Regions from separate parts of the Bradyrhizobium sp. WSM1417 genome, predicted to be linked through region 2. Evidence: predicted binding sites of a transcription regulator. Region 2 holds the regulator's gene; each other region holds the start of a gene.
The links. The regulator LexA, encoded in region 2, represses DNA repair genes until DNA is damaged. The targets are predictions, from matches to a motif close to TGTTCNNNNTGTGTTCNG.

Region 1 (7,714 bases), 4.9 Mb from region 2:
AGAGCGACGTCGTCAGCCTGCACGTGCCCGAGACGCCGGAGACCGCTGGGATGATCGGCGAGAAGGAGTTGCGGGCGATGAAACCCGGCTCCCTCCTGATCAACAACAGCCGCGGCACCGTCGTCAATCTCGACGCGCTGGCGGAAGCTCTGCGCGACGGCCATCTCGCGGGCGCCGCCATTGACGTGTTTCCGGTCGAGCCGTCCTCGAATTCGGACCGTTTCAAGAGCCCGGTGCAGGGCCTCGGCAACGTCATCCTCACTCCGCATATCGGCGGCTCGACCGAGGAGGCGCAGGAGCGCATTGGTGGCGAGGTCGCGCGCAAGCTGGTCGATTTTTTCATCACCGGCTCGACCACGGGGGCGGTGAATTTCCCGGAGGTGCAGCTGCATCTGCGTCCCTCCGGCGCGCGCTTCAGCCACGTCCATCGCAACGTGCCCGGCATGCTGCGCCGGTTGAACGAGGTCTTTCTCCAGCGCGACATCAACATCGCCGCGCAATATCTGGAGACCTCCGGCGACCTCGGTTACGTCGTGCTCGACGCCGACCTCGGCGGCCAGGATTCAGGCGCGCTGCTCCAGCAGATCCGCAGCCTAGAGGGCACCGTCGGCGCGCGGCTGGTGTTTGAGCACTAGCACTGCATTGACGACCGGCCGCAGGGCGCCTTGAATGCGGCCTGCCGGCAGAACGAACAGAAACTCAGGGGGAGACGATGGCGCAGGTGCGTGCGAAACTGTGTGTATTGCTGGTGGGCGCAGCGGGCGCGCTGGGCGGGAGCTCCGCTTCAGCGGCGACGCTGCCTGAGGATGCGGACGCCGTCTGCAAGGGCTTGGTCGGCAGCACTGACGCTGTGAAGATCGATTCGGCGACGTTGCTGGCGCCGTCGCAATTGGCCGTCGCCGAGCGCGGCCCGACGCCGTCGGGGCGCGTCACGCCCGCCAATCCCGGCTTCTGCAAGGTGCTCGGCCATATCGATCCCACCGATCCCAAGGCGCCGCCGATCAAATTTCAGGTCAATTTGCCCGTCGAATGGAACGGCCGCTCACTGCAATATGGCGGCGGCGGATTCAACGGCGTGCTGATCACGGGCCTGGCGCTGCCGCCGGCCTATCCCTTCGACAAGCCGTCGCCGCTCGCGCGCGGCTTCGTCACCTACGGCACCGATTCCGGTCACGAGTCCAAGCCGGGCGAACCGCCGCAGCTGTTCGCGCTCAACGACGAAGCCTTCGAGAATTTCGCCCATCGCGCCTACAAGAAGGTGCGCGATGCGGCCGTCGCGCTGATGCAGCGCGCTTACGGCAAGAGGCCTGAGAAGATGTATTTCATGGGGTCGTCCGAGGGCGGCCGCGAAGGCCTCACCATGGCACAACGCTATCCCGATGATTTCGACGGCATCTTTGCCCGCGTGCCCGTCATCAATTGGGTCGGCCTGCAGCATGCCGGCACCCGCTCGGGTCTCGCGACCATGGGTGACGGCTGGATCAATCCAGCCCAGGTGAAGCTCGTGGGCGATGCCGTGCGGGCCGCTTGCGACAAGGCCGATGGCTCCGACGACGCGCTGGTGCAGGATCCGGTATCCTGCAAGTCGGCGTTCAAGGCGGAGACGCTGCGTTGCGCGAGCGGCAAGACGGGCGATCAGTGCCTCACCGACGCACAGATCAAGGCGGTCGAGACCCTGCATGCGACCTACAAATTCCCGTTCCCGCTCGCCAACGGTCTCGATGATTATCCGGGCTGGGGCGTGTCGGGCGAGGACACGCCGGCGGTTGGCCCGACCGGCGGCTGGGTCGCGTGGTGGCTCGGCACGGCGCCTCCCGCGCAGCCGCCCGCGCCCAATAACGGCATCGCCTGGATCTACGGCGCCGGCGGTATCCAGTACGTGTTCGCGCGCGATCCCAAGCTCGACGTGACGACGTATAAGCCCGAACAGCACAAGGCGCGGCTGCTCGAGGTCTCCAGCCTGATGGATTCCACCGACCCCGACCTCAGCCGCTTCCGCGCCCGCGGCGGCCGGCTGATCATGCTCGAACATATGGCGGACTACGCGCAGAGCCCCTATGCCGGCATCCGTTATTTCGAGAACGTCGAACGCAAGCTCGGCAAGGCCGAGACGGCCGAATTCGCGCGGCTCTACACCGCGCCCGGGGTCGACCATGTCGGCTCCGGCGCGCCGGCCAATGTCGACATGCTGAGCGCGCTGGTCGACTGGGTCGAAAAGGGCAAGGCGCCCGGCGATCTGGAAGTTACCGAGCAGAAGGTCGAGGCGCCGTCGTTCGCGACGCTTCGCGGGCTGCCGCTGTGCCGCTGGCCGGCCTGGCCGCACTACAAGAGCGGTTCGGTGACGGAGGCGTCGAGTTTTACCTGCGCGCCGTGAGTTCTTACCTCGCCCCGCTTGCGGGGAGAGGTCGGAATTCAAGCAACGCTTGAATTCCGGGTGAGGGGACTCTCCGCGAATCCAACTCCCACCGTCCCCGTGGAGACTCCCCCTCACCCCGACCCTCTCCCCGCAAGCGGGGCGAGGGAGAGACGCACCGCTCACCCCGTCGCCATTGCCTGCGCGCCGCCGAGCAGCTGCGCGTTGAGCCGGCCGCCGGAGAACAGCATGTCGTCAAGGGCTTCGTCGATATCGGCGGAGATCACGGTGTTGCCGCCGTCCCGTGCGATGCTTCCTTGCGCCAGCCGCCGCATCAGCTCCTTGATGAAGGCGCAACTGGTGCCCTCGCTCCGTCGGGCAGCCTCCGCGATCACCGCCCCCTCGAGCGGCAATCCCCTGCCGTAGAGCCGGACCAGCTTGCCGCGGCCGGTCTCGTCGGGCAGCGGCACTTCGATGGCTTGATCGATGCGGCCGGGGCGACCCGCGAGAGCTCCTTCGAGGTCCTCCGGCCGGTTGGTGGTCAGGACGAACAGGATGTCGGCATCTTCCTTCAGTCCGTCCATCTCGTTGAGCAGCTTGTTCAGCATGGATTCCTCGCACGGCCCCATGTCATCGCGGTCGCGGGCGATGAGATCGACATCCTCGATCACCACCATCGACGGCTGGAGCAGCCGTGCCAGGCTCATATAGGCGCCGAGCAGACCGATCTGCTCGGCCGTGATGATCAGCGTCGTATGCCCGGGCAAATGCGTTGCGAGATAGCGGATCGTGTGGGTCTTGCCAGTGCCCGGCGGCCCGTACAGCAAGATGCCTTTGCGTGTCGATTGACCCAGCCGGCGCAATTGGTCTCGGGTATTGACGAAGGTCAGAACGTTGCGATCGAGCAGCCGCAGCGTCTGCTCCGGCAGAATCACCTCGTCGCGCGCGACCTGCGGCAAGCGATGCACCGTGATGCCGCGCGAGCGACCGCGATAGTCGGAGTCGGCATCGAGCGACAGGATCTTGCCGCGATAGGTCCGCGCAGCCTGTACGGCTTCTTCCAATTCATTGAAGCATTGCTGGACCAGAGCCGCGCCTGCGGAACCTGAAGGCACCAGGATCTCGATCCGAATTCCGGGCTCGCGACTGTATTCGCGGTGTGCGCAGAGCAAAACCGCATAGCGGAGATGATCCTGCTCACACAGCCATAGTCCGTTATCCAGACACTTGACCGGGCTCTTCTCGCCTACATCGACGTCGGAATATTGCAGCGGGGCAATCGCGATCGCATAGCGGCCCTCCTTGAGCAGTCGTGGAATCGACAACGTTTCGTAGCGCTGCTCCTCGTTCAGTCCCACCAGCCGGATGGCCTTGCCGAAGAGCCGGTCGACTGCGGCCTGGAGATCGACCCGCATGTGGCCGGAAAATTGGCGGATCGTGGTCACGAGTTTGCTGCGCGCGGTGCTGGCAAGGTGCCAATCGAGAACGTCGCAAGCAAAGTCGAAATCTTCCTCTTGTTCGTTCGAGGGTTCATCCGCCGCACGCATGCAGTCGCTGCACAGCCAGACCGTGCGGTCGCCGATACGCACGTCCATCTGTCCCTCAGGCTTGCCACAGAGTTCGCAAGGAGTCTTGACCGCCTCAAGCGTGACCTGCAGTTGATGGCCAGCCAGGCCGATGGATTGTTGCGCAGATTTGAAAAGGGCTTCGGCGACGGATTGAGGGTAAGGTCCGCAAAACGCCTTTTCCTTCTGCTCGATCTGAGTGATCAGCGCGGTCGCTTCACGGTCTGATTTGCCGAAGACCTGCCGAAGCAGATCCATCACGAATTGGTCCGGCGTATCATCGTAATTATGAATTACGAGCTGGGTCGGCTGGTTCTCGCCACGCATACTGTTCATCACGAAAAGTCTCCGGGACAATCTATGATTGAATAGAACGAATAGGGAACACAAAAGGACGCGACCGTCAAGCGGGCGGAGGCGACTAATTGCGATTGGTGGCTGAGGCCCTGGTGCCGCTGGTTCGGCCCTGTTCCTCGACGACTGCCGCGGCACATCGACCTAGTCGCCGCTCTTTGACAATCTGAACCGCTTCGACTATCTATTTCGCATGCGAAATAAGGAGGCCGGCGCGGGGCATCATCGGCTGATCTACCTGCTGAGCGTTGCGCAGCGGCGCTTGCAGCGCTGGATGGCGGCGCAGCCTTCGAGCGAGGTCACGCCGGCGCAGGCAGGACTCCTGTTCATCCTCGGCAAGCATGACGGCGTCCTGATGGGCGAGGCCGGCGCGGCGCTCGACATGGGGCCGGCCGGCATCTCGGGGCTGGTCGACCGTACGGCGGCGGCTAAACTGGTCGAGCGGCGCGCGGATCACGAGGATGGTCGCGCCTGGCGCGTCTGGCTGACGCCGAAGGGGCGAACGGCGCTGGCGCAGGCGAAGGCCAGCGCAGCAAAGGTCAATGCGGCATTGACGGAAGGATTTACCGGCGCGGAGATCGACATCGTCGCGCGCTGGCTGACGAGCATTCAGGATAAATTTCCAAGAGGAGCGAACGAATGACTGACCAAGTCCGGATCGAGAACAACGGCGGAATTCTCACGCTCACGCTGGCGCGCCCCGACAAGAAGAACGCGCTGACGGATGCGATGTACGGCAAGCTTGCCGACGCCATCGAATCCGCCGAGTCCGATGCGTCGGCCCGCGTGATCCTGATCCGCGGCGAAGGCGACATGTTCACTGCCGGCAACGACGTCGGCGAATTCGCCGCGGTCGCAGCGGGCAAGTCGGAAGGCAGCCGCAACGTCGTGCGCTTCATCCAGTCGCTGGCGCGCTGCACCCGGCCCCTGGTTGCGGCGGTGCAGGGCCGCGCCGTCGGCGTCGGCACCACGATGCTGCTGCATTGCGACCTCGTCGTGCTTGCCGACAACGCGCAATTGTCGACGCCCTTCGTCAGCCTTGCGCTCGTGCCGGAAGCCGCCTCCAGCCTGCTGATGCCGGCGCGCATCGGCTACGCGCGGGCCTACGAGATGTTCGCGCTGGGCGAGACGGTGCCGGCCAAATCCGCGCTGGAATGGGGGCTCGCCAACCGCGTGGTGCCGCTCGACAAGCTCGATGCCGAAGCGCTTGCGCTGGCGCAGCGTCTTGCCCGTCAGCCGGCCGGCGCGCTCACCGCCACCAAGAAGCTGATGCGCAATGGCGAGGCGCTGGTCGCGCAGATGAATGCCGAGGGCGAGCAGTTCGGACTGCGCCTGCGCACCGCGGAGGCGCGCGAGGCCTTCACGGCGTTCGCGGAGCGCCGCCCGCCGGATTTCACCAAGGTTGCGTGACATGGGGGGTGCACCGAGCCTCGTCGGGGGTACTCGCGGCAATTCCATTAAACTTAACGGAACATTGGCATGTCCCGGGGCAAGGTGGCGCTCGAAATAGGCCCCCGACCCAGGCCCCCGACACCATGGCAATGTTTAAGAAATCGGTAAGTTCGCTCCTCCTGACCTTGATGGCCCTGCTGGCCGCGGGTGCGCTGGCCTCCACGGCGATCCAGATGGTTGGGGCGTTCGGCCGCTATAGCGACAGCCTCGAGACCGCGCGGCTTGCCGCCGCCGACAAGGCGATCTTCCATGGGGTGCTGGCGCTGCGCAACAATCGCGGCGATGCGCAGAGCGCGATCCTCGGTGAGGACGACCCCCGGGCAAAACTCGAGGCGGCGGAGAAGGCCGAGCAGGGCGGCTATGACGCCATCGGCGCCGCGCTCGCCACCGTCGACTTCGCCCGCCGCGACGAACTCGCTGGCACATTGAAGCAGGGCTGGAGCGCCGCCACGCCGCAATTCCAGCTGTTCTACGACGAAGCCAAGCGCCCCCGCGCCGAGCGCAAGATCGAGCGGACCAACTCCTGGTATGATGCCGTCACCAAGGTGATCGAAACAGCCAACTTCGCCTCCACCGCGGTGTCGAACCGTGCCTGGATGGACGACCCCTTCATCGCCCGCATGATCCAGGTCCGGCGCTTCGCCTGGCAGGTGCGCGACCGCTATGGAATCCATTGTTCGTCGCTTCGCTCGAACGTCAACAGCAGCAAGCCGCTCGACGACGCTCAGAAGCGGTCGGTGGCGCAATGGGATGGCACGATCACCTCCGGCTGGGCGGGCATGGCCGAGTTGCTGGCTGCGCCGGGCGTGGCGGCGGAGCTGGTGACGGCCGCGACGGACGCGAAGGCCAAGACCGACGGTGCCCTCAAGCAGATCGGCGAGCTCACCAAGAATTTCGACGGAAGCGGCAAGCCCGCGATGCCCGCCGCGGAATGGAATACGTTGTGTCAGTCACCCTTTGCATCCATCGTCGCGGTGGCGAACAAGGCGCTCGACCAGTCGATCGTCCGGGCGGAAACGGTGCAGGCCAAGGCGCTCACCAATCTCGTCGTGCAGTCGCTCGCGTTCCTGCTCGCGCTGGCCGTGACCCTGACCGGCGTCTACGTGGTCCGCAACCGCCTCATGCGCCCGGTGCGCGCCATCCTGGATGCCATCGCCAAGATCAGCGCCCGCGACTACGCGACGCCCGTCCCGCAATCCAGGTATCCCGACGAGTTCGGTACCATGGCGGCCGCACTCGAAAGCCTGCGCGAGAGCGCGGCGACCGCGGAACGCCTGGGCCGGGAGCGCGAATCGCAGCAGGCGCTCCAGCTCGCCCGCTCCGGCACCGTCGATGCCGCCTGCCGCAGTTTCGACGACACCGTGCAAGCTGTCATTCACAGCGTTGCGGCGTCGACGAAGGAGCTCGACGCCACCGCGACCGACGTGCGCTCGCTGGTGTCAGAATCGAGCAGCCAGACCGCGGCGGTCTCGTCCTCCGCCGAACAGGCCACCAACAATCTCGAGACCATCGCGGCCGCGACCGAAGAACTCTCCGCGTCCGTGGGCGAGATCTCGGCGCAGGTGCAGGCCAGCGCCCGCGAGGCCCGTGAAGCCGTGTCGCAGGCAGCACAGACCAATGCGACGGTCGAGATCCTCGATCAGACCGCTGGCCGCATCGGCGAGGTCGTGAAGATGATCAACGCCATCGCAGGACAGACCAATCTGCTGGCGTTGAACGCCACCATCGAAGCTGCGCGCGCGGGCGAGGCCGGCCGCGGCTTCGCCGTGGTCGCCGGCGAGGTCAAGAGCCTCGCCTCGCAGACGGCGACGGCGACGGAAGAGATCTCCCGCCAGGTCGCGGAGATCCAGGGCGCGACCGGCCAGGCGGTCACTGCCATCCGCGCGATCGGCGGCGCGATCAGCGGTATTGACGAGAAGATGACGGCGATTGCGGCCGCGGTCGAACAGCAGCGCGCGGCCACCACCGAGATTTCCCGCAACTTCCAGCA
Region 2 (7,714 bases):
CGGAGGTGGTCTCCTGCATCTCGGTCCAGGCCTTGTCGTTCATGTAGCGCGAGTGCGGATCGAGCGAGGTCACCATGCCGGTGATCGCGCCTTCGATCAGCTTGGCATTGTCCGGCTTCTCGACGTAGCTCGCCTTCACCCGCTCGAACACTTCGCCGAACAAATTGAGCTTGGAATAGGCGTCATCCGCGCTCGCTGCCGCCCGTGCCGCCCACACGCCGCCGTGCGGACTGGCTACCAGAAGGGTCAGACACGCTCCGGTGAGCGCGCCCAGTGGAAACAGCAGGGTTTTCCGCATGGATAGGCTGGCCTTTTTGCTTCGCGGTTCGGTGGGGCTGGAGAGCCGCCATGCAAATGGCGATCCAGCCTGCTTCTCACAATACCATTCTGGTTTCTTCAAGGCCGGGATGCCACGCCGGCGGGTACACCGTAAAAATCGCTTCGTCCGGACCTAAACTTTCGGCAACGTTGCAGGACCCGGTTCGTGCGCAGCGGGGGTCGGCCGGCCGGCCCACGCCTCGCAGCCATGCCATTTTAGGATGGTTTTGGCGCCCCGGACGGGTTAGGCGATGAGGGAAGGCTTCAAATTCTCGGGAGGATAACAATGAACGAAGCACCCCGCATCCAACCGGACAGGAACGTCGAGCTCGGCGCCAGCACCGAGCCGTTCCAGAATCTGCATGAATTCATCCGGAAAGCCCGCGCCAACCTCAACCAGAATGCCTGGGATTATATCGTCGGCGCGGCCGAGACCGAGACCACGATGCGTCGCAACCGCATGGCGCTGGACGAGATCGCCTTCCGCCCGCGCGTGCTGCGCGATGTCCGCAAGGTCACCGGCGCGGTCGAGCAGTTCGGCCGCAAGATGCGCCTGCCGGTGGTGCTCGCTCCCGTCGGCGCGCTCGAGATCTTCGACCCGGATGGTGCCGCGAGCGTGGCACGCGCCTGCGGCACTTTCGGTGCGGCGCACATGCTCAGTTCGGTGTCCGAGCCCGGCCTCGAGAAGACCGCCGAAGCTGCACCCGACGCGCTGCGCCTTTACCAGCTCTACGTGCGCGGCGACGACGCCTTCGTCGCCGACGTCGTCAGCCGGGCCGAGAAGAACGCCTATGCCGCCTTCTGCCTGACCGTCGATACCGCTCATTACAGCCGCCGCGAACGTGATATCGCCAAGCGATACGTTCGCGAGAGCCGCCTGCGCGCCACCGGCGGCGATTACCAGAAGGGTCTGGAGTGGCGGACGGTGAAGATGATCAAGGACAAGTTCAAGATCCCGCTGATCCTCAAGGGCATCGCGACGCCAGAGGACGCGCTGATCGCGATCGATCACGGCGTCGAATGGATCTACGTCTCCAACCACGGCGGCCGTCAGCTCGATCATGGTCGCGGCGCCATGCACGTGCTGCCCGAGATCGTCGAGGCCGTGAACGGCCGCGCCAAGATCATGGTCGATGGCGGCGTCTGTCGCGGCACCGACATCGTCAAGGCGATCGCGGCGGGCGCCGACCTCGTCGGCATCGGCCGGCTGCAATGCTGGGCGCTGGCGGCGGCCGGCGAAGCCGGGGTGGCCCGCATGCTGGAGCTGCTCGAGGACGAAGTGCTGCGCTGCCTCGGCCTCCTGGGTGCGACCTCGTTCGCCGAGGTTAACAAATCCTGCCTGCACCAGGCGACCGCAACCAACGCGCCGAGCGTGTTCAGCGCGTTTCCGCTGTTCGACCACGAGCCATATCGATACTGAGCGAAAGGATGCAGGTGACACCGCTCTCTCCCGGCAGCGCGGATGCGCTTCTGTTCGATCTCGGCCGCGTCGTGCTCGATATCGATTTCTCCAAGGCGATCGCCTGCTGGGCGGGACATGCCGGCTGCCAGCCCGAATCCATCGTCGCGCGCTATGTGCGCGACAGCGAAGCCTATCGGTTGCACGAGATGGGGAAGATCAGCGATGAGGATTATTTCGCCTCATTGCGAGCATCGCTCGGAATCGGCATTTCGGACGCGCAGTTCCTGGAAGGCTGGAACGCGATCTTCGCCGGCGAAATGCCTGACGTCGCCGAGCTGCTGCCGCGGGCAGCGAAGCAGATGCCGCTCTACGCTTTCTCCAATACCAACCGGCCGCACGTGGACCATTTCTCGCGGGAATATGCCGACCTCCTCGGCCATTTCCGCGAGCTGTATTTGTCGTCCAGCATTGGCCTGCGCAAACCGGATGCGGAGGCCTTCGACCACGTCGTTGGGGCGATCGGTGTACCCGCCCGGCGCATCGTGTTCTTCGACGATCTTGCCGAAAATATCGAGGGAGCGCGCGCGCGCGGCTTGACGGCGGTGCATGTGACCTCGCCACGTGACGTCGGGAACGCATTGAAGGCATTGGGCATCTGACGACGAGGCGTCGTCGCGAAACCCTTGGAGGCACGGCCCAACGGGAACAATTTTGAAAAAAATTGAGGAACCCAATCACTTTGTGCATTTTTATACAGAGTTCCCGGAACGGAATACCGCCTTCCGGACTCTTAGAGTCCGTTGGGACTTCTACGGACGGATGCATCATCGTGCTGGGCAAAACCTACCTCACCAAGCAGGCCTCTCTTCTTCTTGAATTCGCGAGGACAACTTCAGATTCGGACCTTTCCGCCAAGCTTGTGAGCAAGGCCGCCGACCTGAAATCCCAGGCCGATCCGCTGCCCGATAAGGATCAGGGACCCAAGGCGCCCGACGTAACTCCCGGGCAGCCAGGGAGCTGATCGATCCAGGCCCGGGGCGCTCGTCGTTCTCGCCCTTCCATGACCAGTCTCCTGCCGATCTGTCGGGCTCTTCGGATCATGCCACGACGCGCGTAATCCTGCCTTCCGGAACTATGTGAAGCGGCGGGATGACTGCGCGCGCTCAGCCGTTTTTGCCTCTGCGCCCGCGCTCGGCTAGAAGACGTGCGGAACATTCGCCCGAACGTGCCGAGCAGGAGTTTTCGCCGTGGCCTTGATGCCGGTTTCCGACGCGCTCGCCGCGGTGCTGGCGGGTGCAGAGCCGCTGCCGGAAGAAATGATTTCCCTCGACGAGGCCTACCATCGCGTGCTCGCGCGTGACGTCGCGGCTAGGCGCACGCAGCCGCCGCAGGCGATGTCGGCGATGGACGGCTACGCGGTGCGCGCGGCCGATGCCGCGACGATCGATTCGGAGCTCACCGTCATCGGCGAAGTCGCGGCGGGCCGACCGTTCGCGGGGACGGTCGGCGCCGGCGAGGCCGTGCGGATCTTCACCGGCGGCGTCGTTCCCGGTGGCGCGGACGCCGTCGTGATCCAGGAGGACACGGTCGCCGCCGGCAAGCGCATCACGATCAAGGAAGCCGCGATCGCCGGACGGCACATCCGTCCCGCCGGCGTCGATTTCCGCGAGGGCGACGTGCTCCTGCGCAAGGGAAGTCGTCTCACCGAGCGCGACCTCGCGCTCGCCGCCGGGATGAACCATCCGCACCTTGCCGTTTTCAGGCGTCCGAAGGTCGCCATTCTCGCCACCGGCGACGAGCTGGTGATGCCGGGCACCACCCCCGGCCACGGCCAGATCGTCTATTCCAACGGCTACGCCCTGCACGCGCTCGCCCGCAGCGAGGGCGCCGAGACCATCGACCTCGGGATTGCCGCCGACACGCTGGAAGCGACCACCGCCGGCATCCGCCGCGCCCGTGAGAGCGGCGCCGACATCCTGATCACGACCGGCGGCGCATCGGTCGGCGACCACGATCTGGTCCAGCAGGCACTGCGGGACGAAGGCATCGCAATGGCGTTCTGGAAGATCGCAATGCGGCCAGGCAAGCCGATGATGCACGGGCGGCTCGGCGCAATGGGTGTGATCGGCCTGCCGGGCAATCCCGTGTCGTCCTACGTCTGCGCTTTCCTGTTCATGGTGCCGCTGATTCGCGCCCTGTCGGGCCGTTCAGTGATTCACCATCGCCGTGAACGCGCCGTGCTCGGCCGCGAAATCGGCGCCAACGACCAGCGCGAGGACTATCTGCGCGCGCATCTGGACGAGCGTGACGACGGCACACGCATCGTTCTTCCCGTCGATCATCAGGACTCTTCGCTGCTTGCGAATCTCGCTGCAGCACAGGTACTTCTCGTGCGCGCACCGTTCGCGCCGAAGGCCGAGACCGGCGCGGCTTGCGAAGTGTTGCGACTCCCCGTCTGAGCGCCCGGCCAAGCGCGTTCCGCCAACTTTGCTCCGTTCACGGTAAATTAAGCAGTTGCGGAACATGTATCGAACATATAGTGTCCGTTCATGATTTGTTTCGAGCATGTAGCGGCTTATTGCCGAATTCAGCGTCTCGGAATCGGACGACATCAACCGGGGGACTTTGGTCGAGATGTTAACGCGCAAACAATACGAGCTTCTGCGGTTCATCAGTGAACGTCTGAAGGAAAGCGGCGTGCCGCCCTCCTTCGACGAGATGAAGGATGCGCTCGACCTGCGCTCGAAGTCGGGCATCCATCGCCTGATCACGGCGCTCGAGGAGCGTGGCTTCATCCGACGCCTGCCCAACCGCGCCCGTGCAATTGAAGTCATCAAGCTGCCGGAGCTCCAGGCAGCCGCTGGCAGCCGCCGCGGCTTCACGCCGAGCGTCATCGAGGGCAATCTCGGCAAGGTGCGTGCGAGCTCCAGCCTTTCCGCGGACGAGGGCGAACGTCCCGTCGCGGTGCCGGTGATGGGCCGCATCGCGGCCGGCACGCCGATCGAGGCGTTGCAGACCCGCAGCCATACGATCAGCGTACCGCCTGACATGCTCGGCTCCGGAGAACATTACGCGCTCGAAGTGCGCGGTGATTCCATGGTCGAGGCCGGCATCCTCGACGGCGACATGGCGCTGATCCAGCGCAACGAGAGCGCCGATACCGGCGACATCGTGGTGGCGCTGATCGACGACGAGGAAGCGACGCTGAAGCGCTTCCGCCGCCGCGGCGCCTCGATCGCGCTCGAGCCCGCCAACGCAGCCTATGAGGTCCGCATCCTGCCGCCCAACCGGGTGAAGATTCAGGGCAAGCTGATCGGGCTTTACCGGAAGTACTGATACCGGGAGTACTTGATACAGGAGTGCTTCATACGGGAAGTACTTCATGCCGGCTATCGCCGGTCAGAGATAGAGCGGATCATCGTCCGCTCCGGCTGGATAGTCTTTCTGGTTCTGCACAGACTATCCGGCCCTTCGTCCGGCGCTGGCTCCTCGCGACGCCCAGGAAACAGCACCGCTTCGCGGCTCGCGTATTCGCGGAAACAGCGGCCAGCGATTAAATTCGCACGGGCCGAATGCGATCGAGCGACCGTTGCAGTATTCGCGTACGCGCCTCCCAAATGCATCGTAGCGAGCTTTGTTCCTATTGAGTTCGGGAAAGATAATGTGATCGCGGCTCGCGGAAACCAGCCGCAGATTTGCCCACAACCAAGCAGAGCGTTCGTGCTTCAACTCTGATAGAGGCCTGCGCCTCGATTGAGAGACGCGGGTTGCTATCCCAGCATGAGGAGCACCCGATGTGTGACTACAGCCTGCATGCCGTCGCGTCGCGCCCCGCCGAAGTCGGCGAGACGATCGTCACGACAAGCTTCCGCGGCACCTCGACGCGCGGCTTCGCCTCCGCAGCCGATCCGTCTGTTGCCGTTTGCCTGCTGCCGGGAACGGAGCTCGCCTTCGCCGACGACGTCCGCTACGACAATCGCTGGATCTGGACGCGCACCATCAATTCCCGCGTGGGCAAGTTCGGCAAGATCGATCCGCACGTTCCCGACCGCCATCACGACGCGATCGAATTTCCCGACGGCAAATACGTGCTGGTGACGCAGCTCGTCGAAGGCCAGCGTGCGACCGTGCTGCAATTGCCTGTGACCCAGCCGGTCACCGAGCGCGAGCACAAGGCGCAGATCATCGCCGACAGGCAGCCGACCGTCACGCACCTGCCGATCGGCTGACAGAGCCGCCCTCCGGCTGCAAGGTCGGAGGTCAGGATTGAATCGCCATCGCCGGCCGCGGCCGGCGAGATGGCGTGGTTTGCGCCAGCGAAATCCGAGCGGATGCACTAACCCACTGCATCTCTCGGCACCGTCCGATCAATCGTCGGCCTGCAAGTCCGTCTCCGCCGGCGTTGCGTCCTTGATGCGGGCGCGGTTGCCTTCGGCGCAAGGCTGCCGTCGAAATCACCCTCGCCCGCGCCGGCCGGCAACCAGGGGCGGCTCGTGCCTCTCGCCCTCACCGCCTGAACCACAAACCCGTCACCACGCTGCGTCAGCGCCAGCGCACTCTGGCTGGCGAGCCGTTGCCGATCGACCACCATCGCCGCGCAATCGGGTGGCGCGGGGCGTGTCGTCACCACCAGCGCGGCCCGACTGCAATCGTCCGCGAGAGCGTCGACGCGCAGTGCCAGCGCGACCAGTCTCCCGTCGGCCAGTGGCGTCACGCAGCCGGATTCGTCACAGGACACGCCATCGGCCAGCGAGGCTCTGCCTGCATCGCGCGGATCGGCGTCGGCAGCGAGCCATTCCTTGAGCAGAAAGCTCTCCTTGTTCGTCCTGATCAGGTGCAGATATCCGTCCCTGCCCCGCACCGCGACGCTCGCGCCATCCCCGGCAATCAGGATGTCGGGCTGCCGCGCCGACAGTGCCCAGAGGATCGCTGCCAGCAGCACCAGGGCGCCGGACCAGCGCAGCGGCGTGCGCAACAAGCCCAGCACGACGATTCCCAGGCTCGCCGCGATCAGCGGCGCGATCCCGAACGCCGGGATGCGACCGACGGCGCCCGGCAATGCCGCGACCCAGCGCGAGACCGCGACCATCCAGTCGATACCGATCCCCATCAGCCACCAGAACACGCTGTCCAGCCCGAACGGCGCAGCAAGCAGCCCCAACAATCCCGCCGGCATCACCAGCGCCGAGACCACCGGCATCGCGCCAAGATTGGCAAGCACGCCGAACGGCGTGACACGGTGGAAATGGAAAGCGGCGTAGGGCGTGGTCGCAAGTCCCGCAATCAGCGAGGCCATGAACAGCATCGCGATCTCGCGGCCACCCCACATCGCAATGCGAGCGGTCGCCGAATGGTCCGGCGAGGCAAACAAATTGGGCATGCCGATCTGCACCAAGGCGACGAGCCCGAGCGTTGCCGCAAAAGACATCTGAAAACTCGGATGCACCAGCGCTTCCGGCGCGACCGCCAGCACGATCATTGCGGCGACAGCAAGCGTGCGGAAGGTAATGGCCCGGCGATCGACCATCACCGCGATCAGCACCACCGCCGTCATGAAGAACGACCTTTGCGTGGCGACCTCCGCGCCCGACAGCAGCAGGTAGAACGCAGCAGCGACCAGCGCCGCGGCCGCCGACCATTTCTTGATGGCGAACCCTGCCGCAAGTCCCGGGATCAGAGCGAGCAGCGCGCGCACCGCGAAGAACACGACACCGGCCACGACGGCCATGTGATAACCGGAGATCGAGAGCACGTGGCCGAGGCCGGAGATGAACATCGCATCGTTGACGGGCGTGGTGATCGCATCGCGCCGCCCGGTGAGCAGCGCGGTCGCGATCGCCCGATTGTCGCCGTCGAGCGTCGCGCGGATGCGGGCATCGATCGCATCGCGCAGTCCTTGCATGAAGGCCGCGTAACGCAGCCGCAAGCCGGCGGTCTCAGGCGGCGGCGCCACCGTGATGGCGCCCATCGCGAAGCCGGAGGCGCCGATGCCCT
Region 3 (7,714 bases), 2.0 Mb from region 2:
GCTGTTCGAAGGCCAGGTCAAAGCGGTCATCGAGCTCGCCTCGCTCACCTCCTTCACGACCTCGCAGATGACCTTCCTGGAGCAGCTCACGGACTCGATCGGGATCGTGCTCAACTCGATCGAGGCGACGATGCAGACCGAAGGCCTGCTCAAGCAGTCGCAGCAGCTCGCCGGCGAGCTCCAGACCCAGCAGCGCGAATTGCAGCAGACCAATGATCAGCTCGAACAGAAGGCGCAGCAGCTCGCCGAGCGCAATGTCGAAGTCGAGCGCAAGAACCAGGAGATCGAGCAGGCCCGCCGCGCACTGGAGGAAAAGGCGACCGAGCTCGCGCTGACCTCGAAGTACAAGTCCGAATTCCTGGCCAATATGAGCCACGAGCTGCGCACGCCGCTGAACTCGATCCTGATCCTCGGCCAGCAGCTCACCGACAACCCCGACGGCAATCTCACCGGCAAGCAGGTCGAATTCGCCCGCACCATCCATGGCGCCGGCACCGACCTGCTCAATCTCATCAGCGACATTCTCGATCTCTCCAAGATCGAGTCCGGTACGGTGACGGTCGACGCCGAGGAAATCCTGACCGCGAACCTGCTCGAAACGGTCGGGCGGCCGTTCCGTCACGAGGCGGAGAACCGCAATTTGTCGTTCAAGATCGACGTCGATCCGAACCTCGCGCGCAGCCTCGTCACCGACTCCAAGCGCCTGCAGCAGGTTTTGAAGAACCTGCTCTCCAACGCCTTCAAGTTCACCGCCGAAGGCGAGGTGCGCCTGAAGGTCGCCGCCGCGGTCGGCGGCTGGGGCACGGATCATCCCGTGCTGAACTCGGCGCCGGCGGTGATCGCATTCGAAGTGTCCGATACCGGCATCGGCATCCCCCTGGAGAAGCAGAAGCTGATCTTCGAGGCCTTCCAGCAAGCCGATGCCGGCACCAGCCGCAAATATGGCGGCACCGGGCTCGGCCTTGCGATCAGCCGCGAGCTCGCAAGCCTGCTCGGCGGCGAGATCCACCTGCGCAGCTTGCCGGGCAAGGGCTCGTGCTTCACGCTTTACCTGCCGCTGAAATATTCGGGTCCGACGCTCGCGCCCCGCGCGGCGCCCCAACAGAGCCAGCCGCCGGCGCTGCAGCCTGCGACAGCCGAACCGCAGCGTGTGATCGAGCAGCTTCCCGACGACCGGCTCAACCTCGAACCAGGCGACAGCATCCTCCTGATCGTCGAGGACGACCCGCATTACGCGCGTGTGCTGGTCGATCTCGCGCGCGACAAGGGCTTCAAGGTGCTGGTCGCCGCCCGCGGCGCGGAGGCGCTGGAGCTTGCAAAGCAGTACCAGCCGAGGGCCGTCTCCCTCGACGTATTCCTGCCTGATATGCTCGGCTGGACCGTGCTGAGCCAGCTCAAGCACAATCCGCTGACCCGCCACATCCCCGTGCAGATCATCACGCTCGACGAGGACCGCCAGCATGCGCTGGCGCGCGGCGCCTTCTCCTTCGTCAACAAGCCGACGACGACCGAGGGCGTCTCGGCCGCGCTGACGCAGATCAAGGAATATGCGCGGCCGCGGCGCAAGCGGCTGCTGATCGTCGAGGACAACGAGGCCGAGCAGCTCTCGATCCGCGAGCTCCTGCACCACGACGACATCGAGATCGTGACGACCGGCACCGGCGCCGACGCGCTCTCGATGCTGCGTGAGAACCCCTGTGATTGCGTCGTGCTCGACCTGCGCCTGCCCGACATGACCGGCTTCGAGGTGCTGGATCAGATCCGCAACGACGACGCGCTATCGAATGTTCCGGTCGTCGTCTTCACCGGCCGCGAGCTGTCGGCCGAGGAAGATGCGGAACTCCACACCATGGCGCGGAGCATCGTGGTCAAGGGCGTGGAATCGCCGGAGCGACTGCTTGACGAGACCGCGCTGTTCCTGCACCGCGTGATCACGGAGTTGCCGATCGAGAAGCAGCGCATGCTCGAGAAGCTGAACAGTTCCGACGAAGACCTGATCGGCAAGACCGCCCTGCTCGTCGACGACGACGCCCGCAACATCTTCGCGCTGTCGAGCGTGCTGGAGCGGCGCGGCATGAAGGTGCTGACGGCCACGACCGGCAACGAGGCGGTGGCCCTGGTTGAATCCAATCCGGAGATCGCCATCGTGCTGATGGACATCATGATGCCGCAGATGGATGGCTATCAGACCATCGGCGTCATTCGTGAAAATCCGACCTTCGCCCGTCTTCCGATCATCGCGTTGACGGCCAAAGCCATGAAGGGCGACCGCGAGAAATGCCTCGAGGCCGGCGCGTCCGACTACCTCGCCAAACCCGTCAACACCGATCAATTGCTGCTTGCAATCCGCATGTGGCTGCACCGCTGAGTTGGATGCCCGTATGGACCACGAAAAGGTCAACATCCTCCTCGTCGACGACCAGCCGGCCAAGCTGCTCGCCTATGAGGTGATCCTGAAGGATCTCGGCCAGAACCTCGTGATCGCCTCGTCCGGTCGGGAGGGTCTGGAGGTGCTGCTCAAGACCGAGATCGCGGTGATCCTGGTCGACGTCTGCATGCCCGAGCTCGACGGCTTCGAGCTCGCCGCGATGATCCGCGAGCACCCGCGCTTCCAGAAGACCGCGATGATCTTCATCTCGGCCATTCAAGTCAGCGACATCGACCGCCTGCGCGGCTACGAGATGGGCGCCGTCGACTACGTCCCCGTGCCGGTCGTGCCGGAGGTGCTGCGCGCCAAGGTCAAGGTGTTTGCAGAACTCTATCGCAAGACGCGCGAACTCGAGCGGCTGAACCAGGATCTCGAGGACCGCGTGCGTGCACGCACGGCCGAGCTGGAGAATTCCACCGCAAAGCTCCGCGAGAGCGAAGAGCGGCGCAGCATGGCGATCGCCGCCGGCAAGATGGGTTCGTGGGACTGGGACTGGGTCACCGGCGACTGGATGTGGGACGAGGGGCAATACCGCATCTTTGGTGTTGGCCCGGACAGCTTCGAGGTGAATCCGGCCAACGTTCAGGCGCTGTTGCATCCGGATGACGTCGATCAGTTGCGCAAGGCGATCGCCGAATTCAACAAGGGCACACGCTCCTATGAAACGGAGTTCCGCATCGTGCGGCCCGACGGCGATGTGCGCTGGTGTGTCGGCACGGCCGCCGCCACGGTTGACGATAGCGGTCGGGTCATGCGCGTCAGCGGCGTGACGGTGGACATCACCGAACGCAAGCGCGCCGAGGAACGGCAGACTCTCCTGGCGCGGGAAGTCGATCATCGCGCCAAGAATGCGCTGGCGCTGGCGCAATCGATCGTGCGCCTCACCCGCGCCGACGAGGTGAAAGCCTATGTCAGCGCCGTCGAGGGGCGCATCAATGCACTGGCGCGCGTGCACACGATCCTGTCGCTATCGAGCTGGCAGGGCGCCGAACTCTCGAAGCTGATCGACGAGGAGCTTGCGCCCTATTCCCTCGGCGGCCAGATCAAATTGGCGGGATCCGAAGTTCAGTTGCTGCCGGCAACCGCCCAGACGCTGGCGCTGGCGCTGCATGAGCTTTTCACCAACTCGGCGAAGTATGGCGCGCTCTCGACGCGGACGGGACGGCTCGCGATCGGCTGGCAGGTCGAGGACGAGCTGCTCACGCTGACTTGGGAGGAGTCCGGCGGCCCGCTCGTCATGACGCCGAAATCCCGCGGGTTTGGTACGCGGAGCCTGCTTGCGAGCGTCGAGTCCCAGCTCGGCGGGCAGGCGCGTTTCGATTGGCGCGCCGAGGGTCTGTTGTGCCGGCTCGAGGTGCCGTTGGTCCGCAAGACTGCCGCGACGACCGCGCCCGGCAACTTCGAAGCCGCCAGCTCCGCCGAATTGCAGCGCGCGTCCGGTTAACCGGAGGCCGCACTCTTCCTGGGCTGCGTCGTTTGCAGCTCGCGCGCGACCCGTCCTTCAAGCCAGGCTTCCGTTTGGGCGAGATCGCGCAGAGCCTTGGCATAGCGGCACGCCGCGCTTCGCTCCGCGCCGCGGGGCAGCTTGCGGGCCTTGCGGAGGATGTCCGCAGCGGCGTTACGATAAGCCAGAGAGCGATAGAGAAAGACCACCTTACCCATATCGAATGTTCCCGTGTTGCGTGGTCATTCTTGCCCACCCGGCATGAACGTCGGATGAAGCGCAGGATGACAATTCCTTCATGCGGGTGGAACCGGCGCGTGACGCAGGCGTTGCATGCGAGATTGGGATAGAGTTCCATGCGCGCGAAGAAGTCGTCGGACCTGATCTCTCCCAGCGGGCTCATCAAGCTGATGACGCACGCCATGATGGGCGCAGCCCTCGGGCTCGCTTTCAGCCTCGTGCTCGTGCTGTCCAATCCAGGCGTCGCCAATTTGCTAAGTCACGGCGGAAGCCAGGCCGTAGTCGTTTTCGCTCTCACATTCGTGACGACGTTCGCGATCGGCGCGACATTGACCGGCGTCGTATTCATCCTCGCAGAGGACAAGCAATCTTGAAGGATGCGTCCTTTACCGGAACTTCCTTTGTTCGGAACTCCTGCGACGAATGGCAGTTGGCTGCCTGCGTCAATTCAACTCAGGGAGTTCCCGCACATGAAGACCACAAAGCTCGCTCTTGCCGTGATGTTGGCCACCGGCCTCGCCGCCGCACCGTTCGCCGTGCAGGCCAAGTCGCACAAGGCAAAACACGGATCCTCGATGTCGTCGTCGCAGACCACCACGGGCGCCAACACCAAGCCCTCCAAGGGTGCTGATCCCTCCGGTCAGGGCGGCTCCGGCCCCGGCTCCGACCAAGGCGGCACCATGACGAACAACAAGAGCGGCATGAGCAACACCAAGTAGGTTTTGTTCGTCCAACTCATAGAGGCCCCGCGATCGCGGGGCCTTTTTGCTTATGGTGTTCGAACGAACTTTTTCTCGGGTCGCGTTGCGCGCACGCTTCAGCTACGATGGCTGCCCAGGATGTCAGGATGAACGCCGGTGGGATCAGCTCTCACCAGATGATCGAGTCGTGCGCGCTTGCGCGCGATCAAGAGCTGGGCCGCGGCGTCGTCGAGCCCCTCGCGTTGCAACTGCCGGATCGCAGAGCCCAGTTCGAGAATCTCGGCGCGCAGCTTTAGAATCCGGTATGCATCCGGGTCTTCCTCCACCGTGCGCTCCCAGCTCTCAGGGGCGCGCGATCACGCGCAGAGGACTACCTGATGTCTTCGCTGAGCGAAGACGCATCCTGTCGCGGACATTCGGCAGGACATCGCCGCCACCCGCAGCTTTCCATTCGCCGATCAGCAGATTGATTTTCCGGCGCAGATCCATCTGCGCCAGCGCCTTCTCTGTGCAATCGTGCTCGCGGTCGACGAGTTCGCGGACGGACACCTCGATATCGGCCATTTCCAGCCTCAAGGCGCTGATTTTACGTCGAATTTCATTAATTCTGTTGTCCATGACTTGTTAGAACAAAATAAGAACATATAGTCAAGTCACAATTTCAGAAGGGAGAAGCGACATGCAGGTTCAGCGTAAATACGACGCCAAGACTTTCCTCACCGCCAAGACTTTCCTCACCGAGCAGATGACGCGGGCGCAGGGCCTCCGGCTGAAACGGCTGAGCGAAGAGGCGTATCAACCCGCGCAATATGCGCGGGATCTGTCCTCCAGCGAGGCAGCGCGGCGCATTCAGGTGCTGGAAGCCGAGATCGAGCTGGCGGATTCGTTCTAGACTAAGCCGCGTATCCGGGACGTGCATGCGCGCTTTCGGAACCATGCCTGTCTCGGATTGTTTTCCCAGGCCAAGGGAGAACATGCATGGCACGCAAGGCAAAGAAGCGCCGCTACTCGCGCAGCTCCGGCAGCGATGTCGAAAGTGAGATGAAGCGCTACAAGAAGGGTACCGCCAAAAGCGGACCGGGCGGTCGAGGCGGACGCGTGAAGAGCCGCAAGCAGGCAATCGCGATCGGCCTGTCGAAAGCGCGCAAGAAGGGCAAGAAGGTCCCGAAGAAAGCCGCAAAGCGGAAGACGTCCAAGAAGACCTCAAAGAAGACATCTCGGAAAACATCCAAGAAGACTTCGAAGAAGAGTTCGAAGAAAAGGTCGAAGCGCAAATCCTCCAAACGGTCGCGCTGACCTCCGTCAGATCATGCTGCCCGGCATGAAGCAGCGAATCGAAACGCCGAACGCGGTCTTCACCGGCCACACCATGGTGCGGCCGGCCCGGTTCGGCTCGGTGATCACGGCTTCGTCCGGCACCTCGACCCACTCGCCGTCGAGCCGCACGCGATAATGTCCATTGTGCGAGTCCCAATCGGGATCGGCGACGGCAAACCCATCTGCATCCGAGCAGCACGGACCGAGATGGCTGCGCAGGCCATCGAACCATGGCTTGAGGGGAGAGTCCGCGTAGCGGCCATCGTCACGCCCGAGAGCGTTTCCACCCCACAGCACGAATGGCGCCACGAGCAGCGCAGTCCTTAGCGAGAGCTTCAATCGATCCATGTCGGCACCGATCAATACGAATTGCCGGCCGGCTCAGCGGCGACAAGTTCGAAGTTCCACGCTTGCAATCGTCGGCGGCTTCATTGCCGCCGAGTCCATACGAGATCCGCAATTGTGATGAGCGAACACGGCTTTTTCGGACGAACCGGGTCATCCTCCCTGCCGTTAACGAGAATGTTATCGGCGGGCATCCGGAATCCGGAAGGCGAACAGGAAAGGCGGCCCTTGGGCCGCCTTTTTGGACTTGCGCCGATCGACGTTCGACTTATGCGAGCGGCACCGCGACGAACCGGGTCGCCTGTGCGCTTCTGACCTGCAGCAGCACGCTGCGCTTGCCGGACGATTTCGCCTGCGCCAGCTCCGAACGGACATCGCCGATATTGGCGACGGCCTTGCCGCCGACATTGAGGATGACGTCGCCGGTCTGGATGCCGCGTTGCGCGGCCGGCCCTTGCGGATCGACTTCAGTGACGACGACGCCCTTCTGGCCGGCGCCCTGGATGTCCCCGGCCGGAGCCAGGCTGAGTCCGAGACGCGGCGGCATGCCGGCATCTGGCTGCGACTTGCCCTCGTCGGCTCTTGCCTGCCGCTCGTTCGGCAACTCGCCGAGCGCCAATGTCACCGTCTTGCTGTCGCCCTTGTGGACGACGTCGAGCTTCACGGACGTGCCTGGCGCCAGGGTGGCGATGGTGCGGGCGAGATCGCGGGAATCCTTGATCGCAGTGCCGTTGACGGCGGTGATGACGTCGCCCGCCTCGATGCCCGCCTTCGCCGCCGGGCTGCCATCCTGCGGATTGTCGACGATCGCGCCGCGCGCCTCCTTGAGGCCGAGGCTGTCGGCGATATCCGATGTCACCGGCTGCACCTGCACGCCGAGCCAGCCGCGAGTGACCGCGCCCTTGTCCTTCAACTGTGCGACGACGAGCTTTGCGGTCGAGGCCGGAATGTCGAAGCCGATGCCGACCGAGCCGCCGGAGGGCGAGAAGATCGCAGTGTTCACGCCGATCACGTTGCCGTTCATGTCGAAGGCCGGGCCGCCGGAATTGCCCTTGTTGATCGGCGCGTCGATCTGGATGAAGTCATCATAGGGACCGTTGCCGATGTCGCGGCCGCTGGCCGAGACGATGCCGGCGGTCACGGTGCCGCCGAGGCCGAAGGGATTGCCGACCGCGACCACCCAGTCGCCGATGCGCGGCTTCTGGTCGGAGAATTTGACGAACGGAAAATCCTTCTTGC
Region 4 (7,714 bases), 1.5 Mb from region 2:
TGGTTTTCTCCCGGATGCAGGTCAGAACGTCCTGGAGGGGACGGCGCGCGGGGTGGTGATAGAGCACCTCGTTGGTCGCAAGCAGCGGCACTTTTGCTTTTGCGGCGAGATCATCGAGCTGCGCGAGGCGACGGCGGTCGTCGCCGCGATAGATCAGGCTCGCCGCCAGCCACACGCCCTCGGCGCGACTTGCCTTCAGCTTGGCGAGGATGTCCTGCGCTTGCGCCGCATCGAAGCGATGCGGCAGCGTCAGGATCAGGAGCTGGCCTTCGGAAAACGCAAGGAGATCGGCGAAGGTGAGATGGCACTCGCCCTTCGCGATCCGCGTGATACCGTCGCCGCGCTTGCCCCGGGTGAGAAGCTGGCACAGCCGGCCATAGGCGGCGCGGTCACGCGGATAGACCAGGATATCCGGCGTGCCGTCGATGAAGACGATGCGGGTGCCAATCAAAAGCTTCGGCTTGTGCAGCACCTCGTCATTGTCGAGTTCCTTCCAGGCGCGCACCACACCGGCGAGCGTGTTGTGATCGGCAATGCCGATCACGGGAATGCCGAGGATGCTGGCCTGGTGCACATAGGCGCGCGGGTCCGAACCGCCGCGCAGGAAGGAGAAATTCGTGGTGATGCCGATCTCGGCATAAGTGGGCGTGTTCATGCGAAGAGACCGTGCACATACCAACCGGGAGGAACGGGCTTGCCGTCGCCGTCGAAGCACTCCCCCTCGTAAAGACCGTCGCGAAAGATCCAGAAGCGCAGGCCCTCGGCATCCTCGATGCGGAAATAGTCCCGCGTCAGTTGCTTGCCGTCCTGCCGCCACCATTCCATGGCGATGCGCTCGGGGCCTTCCACCCGCACCACCGCATGCTGCGCGCGGCGCCAGGTGAATTGATGCGGCGGGCCGTCGGGCACGGTCGCAAACGGCACATTGATCGGCTCAGGCTTGTCGAACAATCGCAAGGGACGCAGCGGCGGCTCACTTTCAGTGCGCGCGGGCCATTCGGCCTGCATCGCCACGGCGAGATGATGCTGCGCAGGCGCCGCCAGCACCGCACATTCGGGGATATGGGTATCCTCAGGCAGGTGCACGACGACGCGCTTTCCGCCGATGCGCGCGGCGATGCGGTCGATCAGCGCGGCCAGCTCGTCATTGTCGTGGACATGGGCGTCGAGATCGCGCTGCTCCTGCACCACGATCTCGGTACGGCTTGCCGACAGCCGCACCATGTCGAAGCCGAAGCCCGGATCAAGGGGATCGGCGAGGGCATCGAGGCGCTCGCGGAACAGCCGGTCGACGACCGCGCTCCGCGTCACGGGACGTCCGGTCTCGACCATGATCGCACGCACTGCGCCGTCGGTACGGAAGAAGGTAGCCTCCAGCCGTCGCGCGCCCTTGCCCTGCTTCTCCATGGACGCAATCAACGTATCCGCCAGACGCGACAGCGTCATCGCGATCATGGTGTCGGTCGCGATCGGCTCGGCAAAGCGTTTCTCCACGATGTAATCGGGCGGCGGCTTTCGTGGATTGATCGGCGCGTCGCCCTGCCCCAGCGCATGCGCGAGCAGCGTGGAGAACCGTGCACCGAACCGCGCCGTGATTTCGCTCGGCGTGCGCGAGGCGACATCGCCGATGGTCTTCAGGCCGGCGCGGCGCAGGCCGGTGCTGATGGCCTCACCCGCACCAAGCGCGGACACCGGAAACCGGCTGATTGCCGCCGCCTCCCCGCCATCGGCGACGATGGTCCCTGAAGATTGCCGCGTCAGCGTGCGCGCGCAGACCGAGGTGCCGGCGATCGCCGCACTGACGGCAAAGCCCTGGCGATCGAGGGCACGGACAAGGGTTTGCAACAGCGCAGCTTCGCCGCCGAACAGATGCGCGCAGCCGGTGATGTCGAGGAACAGCCCGTGCGGCGGATCGAGCGCCACCAGCGGCGTGAAGCGGTCGCACCAGTCGGCGATGTCGCCGATCGTCTTGGCATCGGCCACGGCATCGGCGTCGAACACCTTGAGATCTGGACACATCGCCCGGGCATTGGCCAGGGGCTGGCCGATATGCAGACCGAGGCGCTCGGCCGCCTCGTCCAGCGCATGGATCACCAGCGCGTTGCTATCCTTGGCAACGACGATGCTGGGCGCATTATTTTCATGCAGTCCGACGTTGCCGAAGAACCGCTGGATCCGATCGATGGGCAGGCGCGGCAGCCACAGGCTGAGGATACGCCGACGATTCAGAGAACTGGCACTCATCACATTTCCATTCCATGATCCACCGGCCGCACGGGCCATGACGATTGCGCAGGAGCTCGGCATCGAAGCGCGGCGCGCCCCAGGCGCTCCACATCGCGCCCGGCGGCGAATGCGCCGCGCGAAGCATCCATCGGGTCTCGGCGGTCGAGGGCAAAGGTTGCGCGGCCATCCGCAGCAGCAAACCGGTGACACCGGAAGATTGCGCAGCCAATGTCAGCTTGCGGCTCGCCACAAGATCGAACTGCCTGGTCTCACCCCAGAGCTCGAGCACGACCGCACCCAGCGCGTCGCAGGCGAGCGCATCGGCCGACGTGCGCAACGCGCTCTCCACGTCGGCGGCGCGCACCATCACCATGCGGCGCGGATCGAGACCGATCTCGGCGAGCCCGCTCATCGACAGCGCGCCGGTTTCAATTTCCGAAAAATCCTGCCGCACCCACAGCAGCGGTTTGCGCGCCGTCACGCGCCCCGCAAGTCCGGTGACAAAGCCGGTCGCGGCCGCGCCCTGACGTCCTTCACAAAACACCTCGTGGATTGCCGCGCGCGCGAGCCCGCCCTTCAGCGCACTGTCGGCCTCGCGGTGGCCGAGCGCGACACGGTCGCGATGATGCACGACCTCCGCCGTCTCGATGCGCTCGATCTGGCCGCGCAAGGCTGCAAGCGCGCTTGTTCGTGCGCCGCTCATATACGCCGCTCCTCAAGGTGATTGCCGGTGGCTCTCAAAAAGAGAACCAGCGGCTAGCTCGTTTGTTCATGATATGTTCTAATATAAAGCTAACGACGCCCCGGGAGTCAATCGAATTGGCGGGCCTTGGGATTCATGAGCTGAATCAAAGGGATTCCAATATGGACGTGCAACGCAAGCTGGAGATTCTGGCGGATGCCGCCAAGTACGACGCGTCCTGCGCCTCCAGCGGCACCGAGAGACGGGATTCCAGCGACGGCAAGGGCATGGGATCGACCGCGCCCGGCATGGGCATTTGCCATTCCTACGCGCCGGACGGCCGCTGCATCTCGCTGCTCAAGGTGCTGCTGACCAACGCCTGCAATTACGACTGCCTCTATTGCGTCAACCGGGCCTCCTCCAACGTGCCGCGTGCCCGCTTCACCATCGACGAAGTCGTCAAGCTGACGCTCGACTTCTACCGGCGCAATTACATCGAAGGACTGTTTCTCTCCTCCGGCATCATCCGCAACCCCGACTACACCATGGAGCAGGTGGTGAGCGTCGCGCGCAAACTGCGCGAGGAGCATCACTTCCGCGGTTACATCCATCTCAAGACGATCCCCGAGGCCGACGATGCATTGATTTCCGAGGCCGGCAAATATGCCGACCGTCTCTCCATCAACATCGAGATGCCGCAGGAGACGAGCCTGCAGCAATTCGCGCCCGAGAAGGACGTGCGCGCGATCCGCCGCACCATGGGCCGGCTGCGGCTGAAGCTCGACGAGGCCGAGGAAAGCCGCAACGCGAACACGAAAGCCAAGCCGCAGCGCTTCGCGCCGGCCGGCCAAAGCACGCAGATGATCGTCGGCGCCGACGCGGCCTCCGACCACACCATCCTCCACACCAGCGCCAATCTCTACGGTTCATACAGGCTGAGGCGCGTCTATTATTCCGCGTTCAGCCCGATCCCCGATGCCAGCCGCGCGCTGCCTCTGCGCGCGCCGCCCTTGCTGCGCGAGCACCGACTCTACCAGGCCGACTGGCTGATGCGGTTCTACGGTTTCGACGTCGGCGAGATCGTCGACGACAGTGCGATGCTGCCGCTCGACATCGATCCAAAACTCGCCTGGGCGCTGCGTCACCGCGACCGCTTCCCACTCGACGTCAACCACGCCAGCCGCGAGGAATTGTTGCGCGTTCCGGGCTTCGGCACCAAGGCGGTCGAGCGCATCATCGCGGCGCGCCGCACGACCACGATCCGCGTCGCCGATCTCGCGCGGCTGCATGTGCCCCGCACCAAGGCGCTGCCGTTCATCGTGCTGAGCGATCACCGGCCCCCGCCGCATCGCCTCGACGAGGCACGGCTGATCGAACGGTTCAAGCCGAAGGCAACACAACTGGGATTTGGCTTCTGATGCAATACATCATCCTCGAGAACGAAACCGATTTCGACGGCTGGCGTAAAGCCGCGCGTAGCCTCGTGCTTCACCAAATGAAACCGGCCGATGTCACCTGGGCCGTGCAGGGCGGCGAAGCGGAGCTGTTCGCGACGCCCTCGCCGTCTCCGCTGCCGGAGGGTGGCGATGGCACCTTCAACGTGCCAGCAAAATTCGTCGAGCTCGCCAAGGCCGCGATCCTGCATCGCGATCCCGAGCGTTTTGCGATCCTCTATCGCCTGCTGTTTCGGCTGAAGGACAATCACGACATCATTGAGGTCGCGACCGATGCCGATGTCGCGCAAGTCATGGCCATGGCAAAGGCGGTCTACCGCGACGAGCACAAGATGCATGCCTTCGTGCGCTTCCGCGAGATCGGCAGGGAACGCGAAGCACACTACGTCGCCTGGTTCGAGCCGGAGCATCACATCGTCGAGCTCGCCGCACCGTTCTTCGCCAAGCGCTTTGCCGACATGCCTTGGTCGATTCTGACGCCCGATTTGTGCGCGCATTGGGATGGCCACGCGCTCTCGTTCACGTCGGGCGTCAGCAAGAGCGAGGCGCCGAGCGAAGACCGGCTGGAGGAAACCTGGCGACGCTACTATGCCAGCATCTTCAATCCGGCCCGCCTGAAGGTGAAGGCGATGCAGGCCGAGATGCCGAAGAAATATTGGAGGAACCTGCCCGAGGCTTCGATCATTAAGCCCCTGATCGAGGACGCCGAACGCATGACCGGCGCCATGATCGCCAATGCCGCAACCGATCCGCACAAGCCTCAAAGGCGGCCGGAGGCTCCGATGAAACGCAAGCTTGCCACCGACGATCTCGAAGCGCTCCGCGAGGAGGCCGCCCACTGCCGTGCCTGCCATCTCTACAAGGACGCCACCCAGACCGTGTTCGGCGAGGGCCCGAAGTCCGCCAACGTCATGCTGGTCGGCGAACAGCCCGGCGACAAGGAAGACCTCGCGGGCCATCCCTTTGTCGGTCCGGCCGGCCAGATGCTCGACAAGGCACTGCAAGAGGCCGGCGTCGACCGCAAGAAGGTCTATGTCACCAACGCGGTAAAACACTTCAAATTCGTGCCGCGCGGCAAGATCCGCCTGCATCAGAAGCCGAATACGCCGGAGATAAAGGCCTGCCGGCAGTGGTACGAGCGGGAGGTCTCCGTCATCCAGCCCGATCTCATCGTCGCGATGGGCGCGACCGCCGCGCAGAGCGTGTTCGGCAAGATCACCCCTGTAGGCAAGACCCGCGGCCGGCTGATCGACCTTCCCGACGGTCACAAGGCGCTGGTGACGGTGCACCCGTCCTATCTGCTGCGGTTGCCCGATCCGGAAGCCAAGGCGCTGGAATATCAGCGCTTTGTCGAAGACCTGAAGATCGTCGCCGGTTTGCAGAAGAAAGCCGCACGCGCCGCCTGAATACGGGCGGGAAAACCCCTTTCAGGCGCCGTCTGTCATCCAGCCTTCAAATCCATCGGGGACAATAGCCCTTACAGAAAGTTAAGGGGCGTCCAGACATGACCGATGTTGCATTCGACCGCGCGGTAGCCGATCCCGCGCCGATCCAGCCGGCCTCGCGGCCAAATCTCGACAAGGGCTTCAATCCGCTGACACTGATCCTGTTCTTCGGCATCCTCGCTGCGGGCCTGCTCTATGTGGCCTACAGCATCTACTCGGATGTCGATGCGACCGGCACCAGGGTCACGAGCTATCTGCCCTACATCCTCTTGTTCGTCGCGCTCCTGATCGCGCTCGGCTTCGAATTCGTCAACGGTTTCCACGACACCGCCAACGCGGTTGCGACCGTGATCTACACCCATTCGCTTCCGGCCGAAGTCGCGGTGATGTGGTCGGGCTTCTTCAACTTCCTCGGCGTGCTGCTCTCGTCCGGCGCCGTGGCCTTCGGCATCGTCTCGCTGCTGCCGGTCGAGCTGATCCTGCAGGTCGGCTCCAGCGCCGGTTTCGCGATGGTGTTCGCGCTGCTGATCGCCGCGATCCTTTGGAACCTCGGCACCTGGTATTTCGGCCTGCCGGCCTCCTCCTCGCACACGCTGATCGGCTCGATCATCGGCGTCGGCGTCGCGAACGCGTTGATGCGGGGCCGCGACGGCACCTCGGGTGTGGACTGGGGCAAGGCCACGGAGATCGGTTATGCGCTCCTGCTGTCGCCGCTGGTCGGCTTCGTCTGCGCGGCCGGCCTGCTGCTGCTGCTCAAGTTCATCATCAAGAACCCGGCGCTCTATGCCGCCCCTGAGGGTCACAAAGCCCCGCCGATCTGGATTCGCGGCCTGCTGATCCTGACCTGCACCGGTGTCAGCTTCGCCCACGGCTCGAACGACGGCCAGAAGGGCATGGGCCTGATCATGCTGATCCTGATCGGCACCGTGCCCACGGCCTATGCGCTCAACCGCGCCTTGCCGGAGTCGCAGGTCGCCCAGTTCACGAAGGTCTCGGAAGCCGCCTCCAAGGTGGTTGCGGCCAAGGGCGCCGGCCATGCGATCATCGGCGATCCCCGTCCTGCGGTGACGCAGTACGTCACCTCGCATCACATCAGCGAAGGCACCTATCCTGCTCTGTCAGTGCTGGTGCAGGATGTCGGCGAGCAGGTCGCGAAATACGGTTCGCTGAACAAGGTGCCGGCGGAAGTCGTCGGCAACACCCGCAACGACATGTACCTGACCTCGGAAGCGATCCGCTTCCTGATGAAGGACAAGGAAAACGACCTCAGCAAGGACGAGGTCGCGACCTTGAACGCCTACAAGGGCGGCCTCGACAGCGCGACCAAGTTCATCCCGATTTGGGTGAAGGTCGCCGTCGCCATCGCGCTCGGCCTCGGCACCATGATCGGGTGGAAGCGCATCGTCGTCACCGTCGGTGAGAAGATCGGCAAGACCCATCTCACCTACGCGCAGGGTGCTTCCGCCGAGCTCGTCGCCGCCGCCACGATCGGCGCCGCCGACGTGTTCGGGCTGCCGGTCTCGACCACCCACGTGCTGTCGTCCGGCGTCGCCGGCACCATGGCCGCGAACGGTTCGGGTCTCCAGGTCGCCACCATCAGGAACATGGTGATGGCCTGGGTGCTGACCTTGCCCGTCGCCATCCTGTTGTCGGGCACGCTGTACGTGATCTTCTCGCGGATCTTCTGAGCTCTTTCCCTCTCCCCGTTCTTACGGGGAGAGGGTCAGGGTGAGGGGCTGCTTCCGCGATCGCGGTGAGAAACGGACTCGCGGAGAGTCCCCCTCACCCGGAATTCAAGCTGCGCTCGAATTCCGACCTCTCCCCGCAAGCGGGGCGAGGTGAAGTAAGAGCCTACGCTGCCGCGAGCGACTCCTCGACCAGCTTGACCCAGTACGACGTGCCGTAAA

Region 1: BRA1417_RS0101525 (ATP-dependent Clp protease adaptor ClpS) is a predicted target of LexA. The motif match lies at 4,288-4,305, and genes of this name have one in related genera.
Region 3: BRA1417_RS0115410 (DUF3072 domain-containing protein) is a predicted target of LexA. The motif match lies at 5,439-5,456, and genes of this name have one in related genera.
Region 4: BRA1417_RS0117440 (putative DNA modification/repair radical SAM protein) is a predicted target of LexA. The motif match lies at 2,993-3,010, and genes of this name have one in related genera.

Annotation. Positions count from the first base shown of each region.
Region 1 is NZ_KI911783.1:289,737-297,450, reverse strand. Features, by position in the region: gene serA (phosphoglycerate dehydrogenase) at 1-635, shown strand, start outside; gene BRA1417_RS0101530 (tannase/feruloyl esterase family alpha/beta hydrolase) at 713-2,374, shown strand; gene BRA1417_RS0101525 (ATP-dependent Clp protease adaptor ClpS) at 2,536-4,254, opposite strand; gene BRA1417_RS0101520 (MarR family winged helix-turn-helix transcriptional regulator) at 4,466-4,915, shown strand; gene BRA1417_RS0101515 (enoyl-CoA hydratase) at 4,912-5,682, shown strand; gene BRA1417_RS0101510 (methyl-accepting chemotaxis protein) at 5,808-7,714, shown strand, end outside.
Region 2 is NZ_KI911783.1:5,151,598-5,159,311, forward strand. Features, by position in the region: gene BRA1417_RS0125065 (S41 family peptidase) at 1-298, opposite strand, end outside; gene BRA1417_RS0125070 (alpha-hydroxy acid oxidase) at 605-1,738, shown strand; gene BRA1417_RS0125075 (HAD family phosphatase) at 1,747-2,379, shown strand; gene BRA1417_RS0125080 (hypothetical protein) at 2,550-2,741, shown strand; gene glp (gephyrin-like molybdotransferase Glp) at 2,968-4,179, shown strand; gene lexA (transcriptional repressor LexA) at 4,355-5,056, shown strand; gene BRA1417_RS0125095 (hypothetical protein) at 5,515-5,949, shown strand; partial or broken gene BRA1417_RS40815 (ComEC/Rec2 family competence protein) at 6,088-7,714, opposite strand, start outside.
Region 3 is NZ_KI911783.1:3,191,660-3,199,373, reverse strand. Features, by position in the region: gene BRA1417_RS0115445 (HAMP domain-containing protein) at 1-2,368, shown strand, start outside; gene BRA1417_RS0115440 (HWE histidine kinase domain-containing protein) at 2,382-3,872, shown strand; gene BRA1417_RS0115435 (hypothetical protein) at 3,869-4,090, opposite strand; gene BRA1417_RS0115430 (hypothetical protein) at 4,229-4,486, shown strand; gene BRA1417_RS0115425 (hypothetical protein) at 4,583-4,831, shown strand; gene BRA1417_RS42820 (hypothetical protein) at 4,930-5,139, opposite strand; gene BRA1417_RS0115415 (hypothetical protein) at 5,156-5,377, opposite strand; gene BRA1417_RS0115410 (DUF3072 domain-containing protein) at 5,493-5,705, shown strand; gene BRA1417_RS0115405 (DUF6496 domain-containing protein) at 5,792-6,109, shown strand; gene BRA1417_RS0115400 (hypothetical protein) at 6,116-6,478, opposite strand; gene BRA1417_RS0115395 (Do family serine endopeptidase) at 6,744-7,714, opposite strand, start outside.
Region 4 is NZ_KI911783.1:3,631,891-3,639,604, reverse strand. Features, by position in the region: gene BRA1417_RS0117455 (error-prone DNA polymerase) at 1-655, opposite strand, end outside; gene BRA1417_RS0117450 (DNA polymerase Y family protein) at 652-2,244, opposite strand; gene BRA1417_RS0117445 (ImuA family protein) at 2,141-2,929, opposite strand; gene BRA1417_RS0117440 (putative DNA modification/repair radical SAM protein) at 3,091-4,326, shown strand; gene BRA1417_RS0117435 (UdgX family uracil-DNA binding protein) at 4,326-5,768, shown strand; gene BRA1417_RS0117430 (inorganic phosphate transporter) at 5,867-7,495, shown strand; gene BRA1417_RS0117425 (M20 aminoacylase family protein) at 7,659-7,714, opposite strand, start outside.